DNA from 2 places in the Bacillus sp. CGMCC 1.60114 genome. Region 1 is predicted to be linked to the other one. Evidence: predicted binding sites of a transcription regulator. Region 1 holds the regulator's gene; the other holds the start of a gene.
What was found. The regulator Rex, encoded in region 1, represses fermentation and respiration genes when NADH is low (regulators of the CRP and FNR family bind a similar motif). The targets are predictions, from matches to a motif close to TTGTGAAATATTTCACAA.
Positions count from the first base shown of each region.

Region 2: the regulator Rex is predicted to act here: its motif matches at 1,599-1,616, upstream of ACFQZ1_RS00825 (DUF1641 domain-containing protein).

Region 1 covers NZ_JBHTHG010000062.1:4,000-7,509, reverse strand. Annotated here, with positions in the region: gene groES (co-chaperone GroES) at 1-35, opposite strand, end outside; gene ACFQZ1_RS10955 (CPBP family intramembrane glutamic endopeptidase) at 390-1,118, shown strand; gene ACFQZ1_RS10950 (YdiK family protein) at 1,121-1,318, shown strand; gene ACFQZ1_RS10945 (redox-sensing transcriptional repressor Rex) at 1,345-1,974, opposite strand; gene ACFQZ1_RS10940 (ABC transporter ATP-binding protein) at 2,157-3,510, shown strand, end outside.
Region 2 covers NZ_JBHTHG010000003.1:132,678-136,187, reverse strand. Annotated here, with positions in the region: gene ACFQZ1_RS00830 (NAD(P)/FAD-dependent oxidoreductase) at 1-1,008, opposite strand, end outside; gene ACFQZ1_RS00825 (DUF1641 domain-containing protein) at 1,053-1,493, opposite strand; gene ACFQZ1_RS00820 (ferritin) at 2,044-2,550, opposite strand; gene ACFQZ1_RS00815 (MazG nucleotide pyrophosphohydrolase domain-containing protein) at 2,616-2,930, opposite strand; gene ACFQZ1_RS00810 (LOG family protein) at 3,003-3,510, shown strand, end outside.

The sequences.
Region 1 (3,510 bases):
TCAATTACAACGCGATCACCTAATGGCTTTAGCATGAACAATAACCTCCTCATTGACTATGTAAATTTTATGTTTATTAGCACTCGAACACTCCGAGTGCTAACACACTTATTATAATAAAGAATCTTATTTTCTTTTGCAAGTGAAAAAACGTAATTTTTCGGAAAACTATTCTACATTCTTTTCCTTTTTTCTATAAGCTTATATACTTTACCGGATGAATAACATAATAATTCTTACCTTCACGGAAAATCAGTACTGATAGAAGATTCATCATCGTTTTTCCTTCTTCTCCTATGTTACAATAAGAAAGATGCCATAAGTTGTTTTCTCTATGGGTAGAGCATTTTCCTTTTTCATTACAAAAAATTTAAAAAGGAGTTATGAAATTGAAGAGACAATACTGGTGGGTTGTTATTACATATATTTTAATGCAATTATCAGGGGTAATTGGAGGATGGATCCTTTTAAAAAGCGGAATATACAACAATGGAAACAGGAGCTTTCAAGAAAAGGTTCAATTAGCAACTGCACATTGGGGAATAATCAGCTTCTTCGTTGCTCTTATTATCATCCTACTGTTATTACGCAATGATACACAATCGGAAAAATGGGAGCGAGAAAAAACAAGCATTTCTGCTACAATAGGTTGGATCATTTTAGGAGTTTTTCTTGCTTTATTCGCCCAAGTAATTGCTGGCACCATCGAAACACAAATTTTTAAAGTTGAAGCTGAATCTGAAAATACACAAAACATTATCGAAATCATAAAAGCTGCTCCATTATTTATAATTGTTTCGTCTATATTTGCTCCTATTCTTGAGGAAATTGTATTTAGAAAGATTCTATTTGGAACACTATATAAACGATATAACTTCTTTATCGCAGCAATCGTGAGTTCTCTTATATTTGCTTTAATTCATTTTGACCCTACACATTTATTAGTGTATATTTCCATGGGGCTTGTTTTTTCATTTTTATACGTTAAAACGAAACGAATTATTGTACCCATTATGGCTCATGTTATGATGAATACAAATGTTATGTTAATTACATTTGTACTTCATCCCTATCTAGAAAAAGCTGAAAAATTGCAAGGATTTATCGGAGGATTTTAAACATGCGAAATTCACCATTTGTTATGGCAACTTTGTACTTTCTTCTCGGGTGTATTTTTACATACTTAGCAATTACAAGTGTTGAAGATACAATTTGGAACTTTTATACACTATTGCTTGCTATAATGGCAACCGTTGATTTTAATTTGGCACTTCGCCTTCTTTTTTCTAAATCGAAAAAAGGTAATATGAAGAAATAATAAAAACGCAGGGAATTCCTGCGTTTTTATTTTGGATAATTTTTTAAAAAGTACACAAGCGTTTGTAATTCTACCGCTAAATCAATATGATGAATTCGAATATGTTCTACTATATTTAACCTAGCAGGTGTAAAGTTTAAAACACCTTGTATACCAGTATGCGATAAGCGATCTGCTACAGCTTGTGCAACAGAAGCAGGTACTGTTAATATTGCCACTTTTATATCATCTGATAATTTCTCTTCTAATTCATCCAGATGATATACTGGAATTCCTCCGATTTCTTTTCCAACTTTCTCTTCATCAACGTCAAATGCCATCTCAATTTTTGTATTATTATTTTTCGTAAAATTGTAATGTAAGAAAGCTGTCCCTAAATTACCTACCCCTATTAGAGCTACACGCGTTACATCATCTTGGTCAAGTGTTTCGCGAAAAAACGACAATAAATAATTTACGTTATAGCCGTATCCCTTTTTCCCTAATGCCCCAAAGTATGAAAAATCTCTTCGAATTGTCGCAGAATCCACTTTCACCGCTTCACTTAATTCTGCAGATGATACGCGTTGCTTACCAGATAATGATAAGTTTTGGATAAATCGATAGTATAGAGGCAATCTTTTGGCAGTCGCCTGCGGAATTTTAGGCTGCTCCATGCAACCCCCTCCTCTCTTCCTATCTGTTCAAGTGATTGAAACATGTACGGAAGTTTAGCATTGAAAGTTTTCCTTGTATAATAGAGAGAGAACTTCTCTATTATGTTCAACTATACACTATTTTTAGTATGATTGAGAAATATAATCATGGCAAAGTTAAGAAATTATTTGAGGTGAAAACATTGATTCTACTACAAGTAAATAACCTTTCCAAGTTATACGCCGCTGAAATGATTCTTTCAAACATTAAGTTAGAGGTACAGACGCGTGATCGTATTGCACTTGTCGGCCGTAACGGCGCTGGAAAGTCTACATTATTAAAGATTATTGCGGGAGAACTGTCCCATGACAGCGGAGAAATTATTAAACCGAAAGATGTATCTATCGGTTACTTAGCACAGCACACTGGTCTTGAGACGTCATTAACCATTTGGGATGAAATGCTAACGGTATTTCTCGACTTGCAACGCATGGAGAAAGAACTCCGAAGGCTAGAACAAGAAATGGGAAAAGAAGAAAATTTCACAAATGTCACTGTACATGAAAGATTGTTAGCAGAGTATGATCGCCTGCAATTAGATTATAAAAATAAAGGCGGCTACCAATACGAAGCGGACATTCGCTCTGTTTTAAGCGGACTCGGCTTTCCGTCTGAAACACACGGAACTACAATCTCGACATTAAGCGGTGGACAAAAAACTCGTTTAGCTCTTGGAAAATTATTGTTAACAAAACCAGATTTGCTTATTTTGGATGAGCCAACAAACCATTTAGATATCGATACATTAACATGGCTAGAACAATATTTACAAGGCTATCCTGGCGCTATTTTAATCGTTTCACACGATCGATACTTTCTAGATAAACTCGTAACACAGGTGTATGAAATCTCTAATAAACAAAGTCGTAAATACACGGGAAACTACAGTAAGTATTTAGAACTTAAAGCATCACTATACGAACAAGAGATAAAGCGGTATGAGAAACAGCAAGAAGAAGTCACAAAGCTACAAGACTTCATTCAAAAAAATATTGCCCGTGCTTCCACAACAAAACGAGCACAAAGTCGCCAAAAACAATTAAATCGTATGGAACTTATGACGAGACCACTCGGTGATGAAAAATCTGCTTCTTTCCACTTTGATATCGATAGGCAAAGCGGTAATGATGTACTACAAGTAAAAAATGTCACAATTGGTTATAATAATGAGCCAATCATTGAGCACATTCATTTCCAATTAACAAGAGGTGATAGTGTTGCCCTTGTCGGTCCAAATGGAATCGGAAAATCCACTTTATTAAAATCTCTTGTGGATAAACTTCGTCCTTTAAACGGCAGTATTTCATTCGGCTCTAACGTTTCTATTGGATATTATGACCAAGAACAAGCAAACTTAACATCATCGAAACGCGTATTAGATGAACTTTGGGATGATTACCCGCTGCAACCAGAAAAAGAAATCCGCACAGTACTTGGAAATTTTTTATTTTCTGGTGATGATGTCTTAAAGCCAGTCTCTTCTTTAAGTGGCGGAC
Region 2 (3,510 bases), on a different contig from region 1:
CTCTTCGAATGCTTTGCCTTCTAGTGCTGCGTATAAGTTGTATCCAATTAACTCACCCATTTGCCAAGCGATTTGTGCAGTTGGTGGGTATGGACGACCATCTGGAGCGAAGACAACAGCGCTGTCTCCAGCAACGAATACGTTTTTGTGAGAAGTAGATTGTAAGTATGCATCAACTGTTGCACGACCACGGTTTACTTCAAGACCTGATTCACCGATTAATGGGTTACCTTGTACGCCGCCTGTCCAAACGAATGTGTTAGCAACGATTTTTTGACCGTCTTTTAAGTCGATTTCATTGCCAGCAACGTTTGTTACAGGAAGACCTGTTAAGAATTTAACGCCGCGTGCTTCTAAGCTAGTAGTTGCACGTTCAATTAAATGGTCAGGTAATACTGGAAGGATTTTTGGACCTGCTTCAACAAGAAGAAGTTTAACTTCTTTTGGATTTACGCCGTGGCTTTTTGCAAGTTTAGGCATAATGTCAGCAAGTTCACCAACTAGCTCAACGCCAGTTAATCCGCCGCCGCCGATTAAGATTGTAGCATCAGCTTCGTTTTTCGTTTTAGCGTATTCACGAATACGGTCTTCAACGTGTTTGTAGATTTTGTTTGCATCAGCAGCAGATTTTAATACCATGCTGTTTTCTTCTAGTCCTGGAATACCGAAGTAAGCAGTTTTACTTCCTAAAGCAACTACAAGTGCATCGTAAGATAAAGTAGTGCCACCAGCTAATTTAATTTCTTTGCTATCAACTGAGAATGACTCAACTGTTGCAATTTTAAGATCGATGTCTTTACCTTTGAAAAGTTTTTCTAATGGCATAGCAATTGCCTGCTCAGAAATATTTCCTGCTGCAAGGCGGTGTAGTTCCGTAATAATTTGATGTGTTGGATATTGGTTGATAACTGTAACTTGTGCTTCTGATTTGCTGTAATGTTTACGTACATTTAAAGCTGCAAGAAGTCCGCCATAACCAGCACCTAAGATGACAATTTGTTTTGACATAGTATGATATCCCCCGTCTTTACTAATTGTTGTGTAAGAAAGAATTATTTATGATTGCGTTCTGCAGTAATTTGAAGATAAGCGCTTACAAAGCGAAACATTTTTTGTGCTTGCGGATCTTTTAGCATTTTTAAAAGGCCAAAAAGACCAATAACTTCGTTGCTTTCTTCAGCGCGATCTTTCGCTTCGATAGCAGTTGCAGCAATGGTTTTCACTGTATCTTTTACAGGTTCTGCAAGTTCTTGGATTGCTCCAACAGTATCATTTTTTAATACTTCATCAGTAGCGACTGCTTGAGCGAAATCATAAGACTTTGTTAAAATGTTAACGAGCTCAGTTAATTTTGGAAGTTGTTCCACTAATGTAGTTAAAGACTCTTGAACCTCAGGCTTTAATAGCTCATCAAGTACATCAAGCTTTCCTTGGCTAGCAGAAATTTGTAATGATTCTTGTTCAGGCTTTGTTTGAGTGATTGTTTCTGGCATCTCCAATTCTCCTTTACGATAGCAATACTTCTTAAATTTTTGGGGAATGAAAGAAGATTCCCCATTATAGGTAAGATTTCTTCGTCCGTAACAACTCGAGGAAATTTGTAAAACTTTACACAAAGATTTAGGGCAAGATGCTCTTAAAGTTACTATTGCCGGTGAATATGTCTTTTCAAACCGTTGCAACATTCGAATGAACTATAAGTAATCACCGAATCTGAAATAGTAAATTTTAAAAGGCTAGTTGCGTCCTCTAGCTTATGGACTTGTCCAGTAAAAGACTTTGTCTACCAACTGAGTATATTATATACTACAATACACCTATGTTAACATAAAAATGATTATTAAGCATTCGATTTTAATGACTATAATCTACGAACTTACAGGTCGTTATATCTGTTGCCTTATTTCAATTTTACAATGTAAGAAGCATAAATTGACGAAAGCGGTTGATTTATGCTTTTTTTGTTTGCGTGCCCAGCTAAGCTGGAACAAAAAAGAGATGGCAAAGCCATCTCTAAGACATCTGTTTCAGTTTTCTACTCTACTACTCAGCTGGTGGAGTAAATGTGCGTTTGGCTAATTCGGCATCTAACATAAATAATGCATTTGAATCGTTGATGATACGCTTTAATTTTTGAATGGTACTATCGAAGGAAGCTTCTTCTTCAACTTGTTCGTCAACGAACCATTTTAAGAAGGTAATTGTAGCATGCTCGCGCTCATCCCATGCAATGTCAGATAGGTGATAAATTCGTTTTGTCACTTCGCGTTCATGTTCGAGTCCGATTTCAAAAGCAGCTAAAATGGATTCGTACTCGTTATTTGGATTCTCAAATCCAGTAATAATCGCACGCTCACCGCGATCATTAATATAATTGTAAAGCTTCATTGCATGGAAACGCTCTTCCTCTGCTTGTACAAGAAAGAAGTTGGCAAATCCATCGTAGCTTTCTGATGTACAGTATGCCGCCATTGCCATGTACACATGGGCGGAGTAAAACTCAAAGTTCATTTGATCATTTAATGCTTCACGTAATTTTGGAGATAACATAAAAAAAGGCCCCTTTCATATTATTACGATATAATCATATCATGATTGAAAATAATTCTCACTCATTATTCGAATCGCTTGGAGAGTTTTTTAACGTGCGTTTCCATAATATCTTGTAAATCTAAATTATATTTTTGCGCTAAAATAATAAGATTTCCTAAAGCATCTCCAATTTCTTCTTTTAATTCAGTTGTTAATTCTTCTTCGCTCTTTTTTCGTTCATCTGGACGATCACGACCAATTTCAATAGCACGCACGACGCGAGAAATTTCTCCAACTTCCTCCGCTAAAAAATTAACGCGAATAAAGGAATTATATTGTGCCCATCCTCGCTCATAATAAAATTGTTCCACCCAACTTTGAAACTCATTCGTATTCATCCTTTTCCCATCCTTCCAATATGTAGTATGATTACAGTGTAGCATAACAATATGTAGTTTTGGGGTGGAGTAATGAAACGTATTTGTGTATTTGCAGGATCGAATGTTGGAGAGCGTCCAGAGTTTCAAACAGAAGCTCGTCAGCTTGGAGAAATACTAGTTCAAAATAATATAGAGCTTGTATATGGAGGCTCTTGCGTTGGATTAATGGGAGAAGTAGCAAATCAAGTATTAGAACTAGGCGGCCGTGTAACGGGTGTTATGCCTCGTGGATTATTTAGAGGGGAAATTGTTCACCAAGGCTTAACAGAACTAATCGAAGTGGAAACAATGCATGAGAGAAAAGCAAAAATGAGTGAACTTGCTGATGCATTCATCGCACTGCCAGGCGGGTATGGAACATTTGAAGAGCTGTTTGAAGTCGTATGCTGGTCCCAAATTGGAATTCATGAAAAGCCTGTTGGATTATTAAATATTGCAGAATTCTACACACCGTTATTACAAATGGTGGACCGTGCAGCAGAGGAAGGCTTTATGAATCCGTCGAATAAAGAATTGCTTGTATCTGCAAAAACTGCTA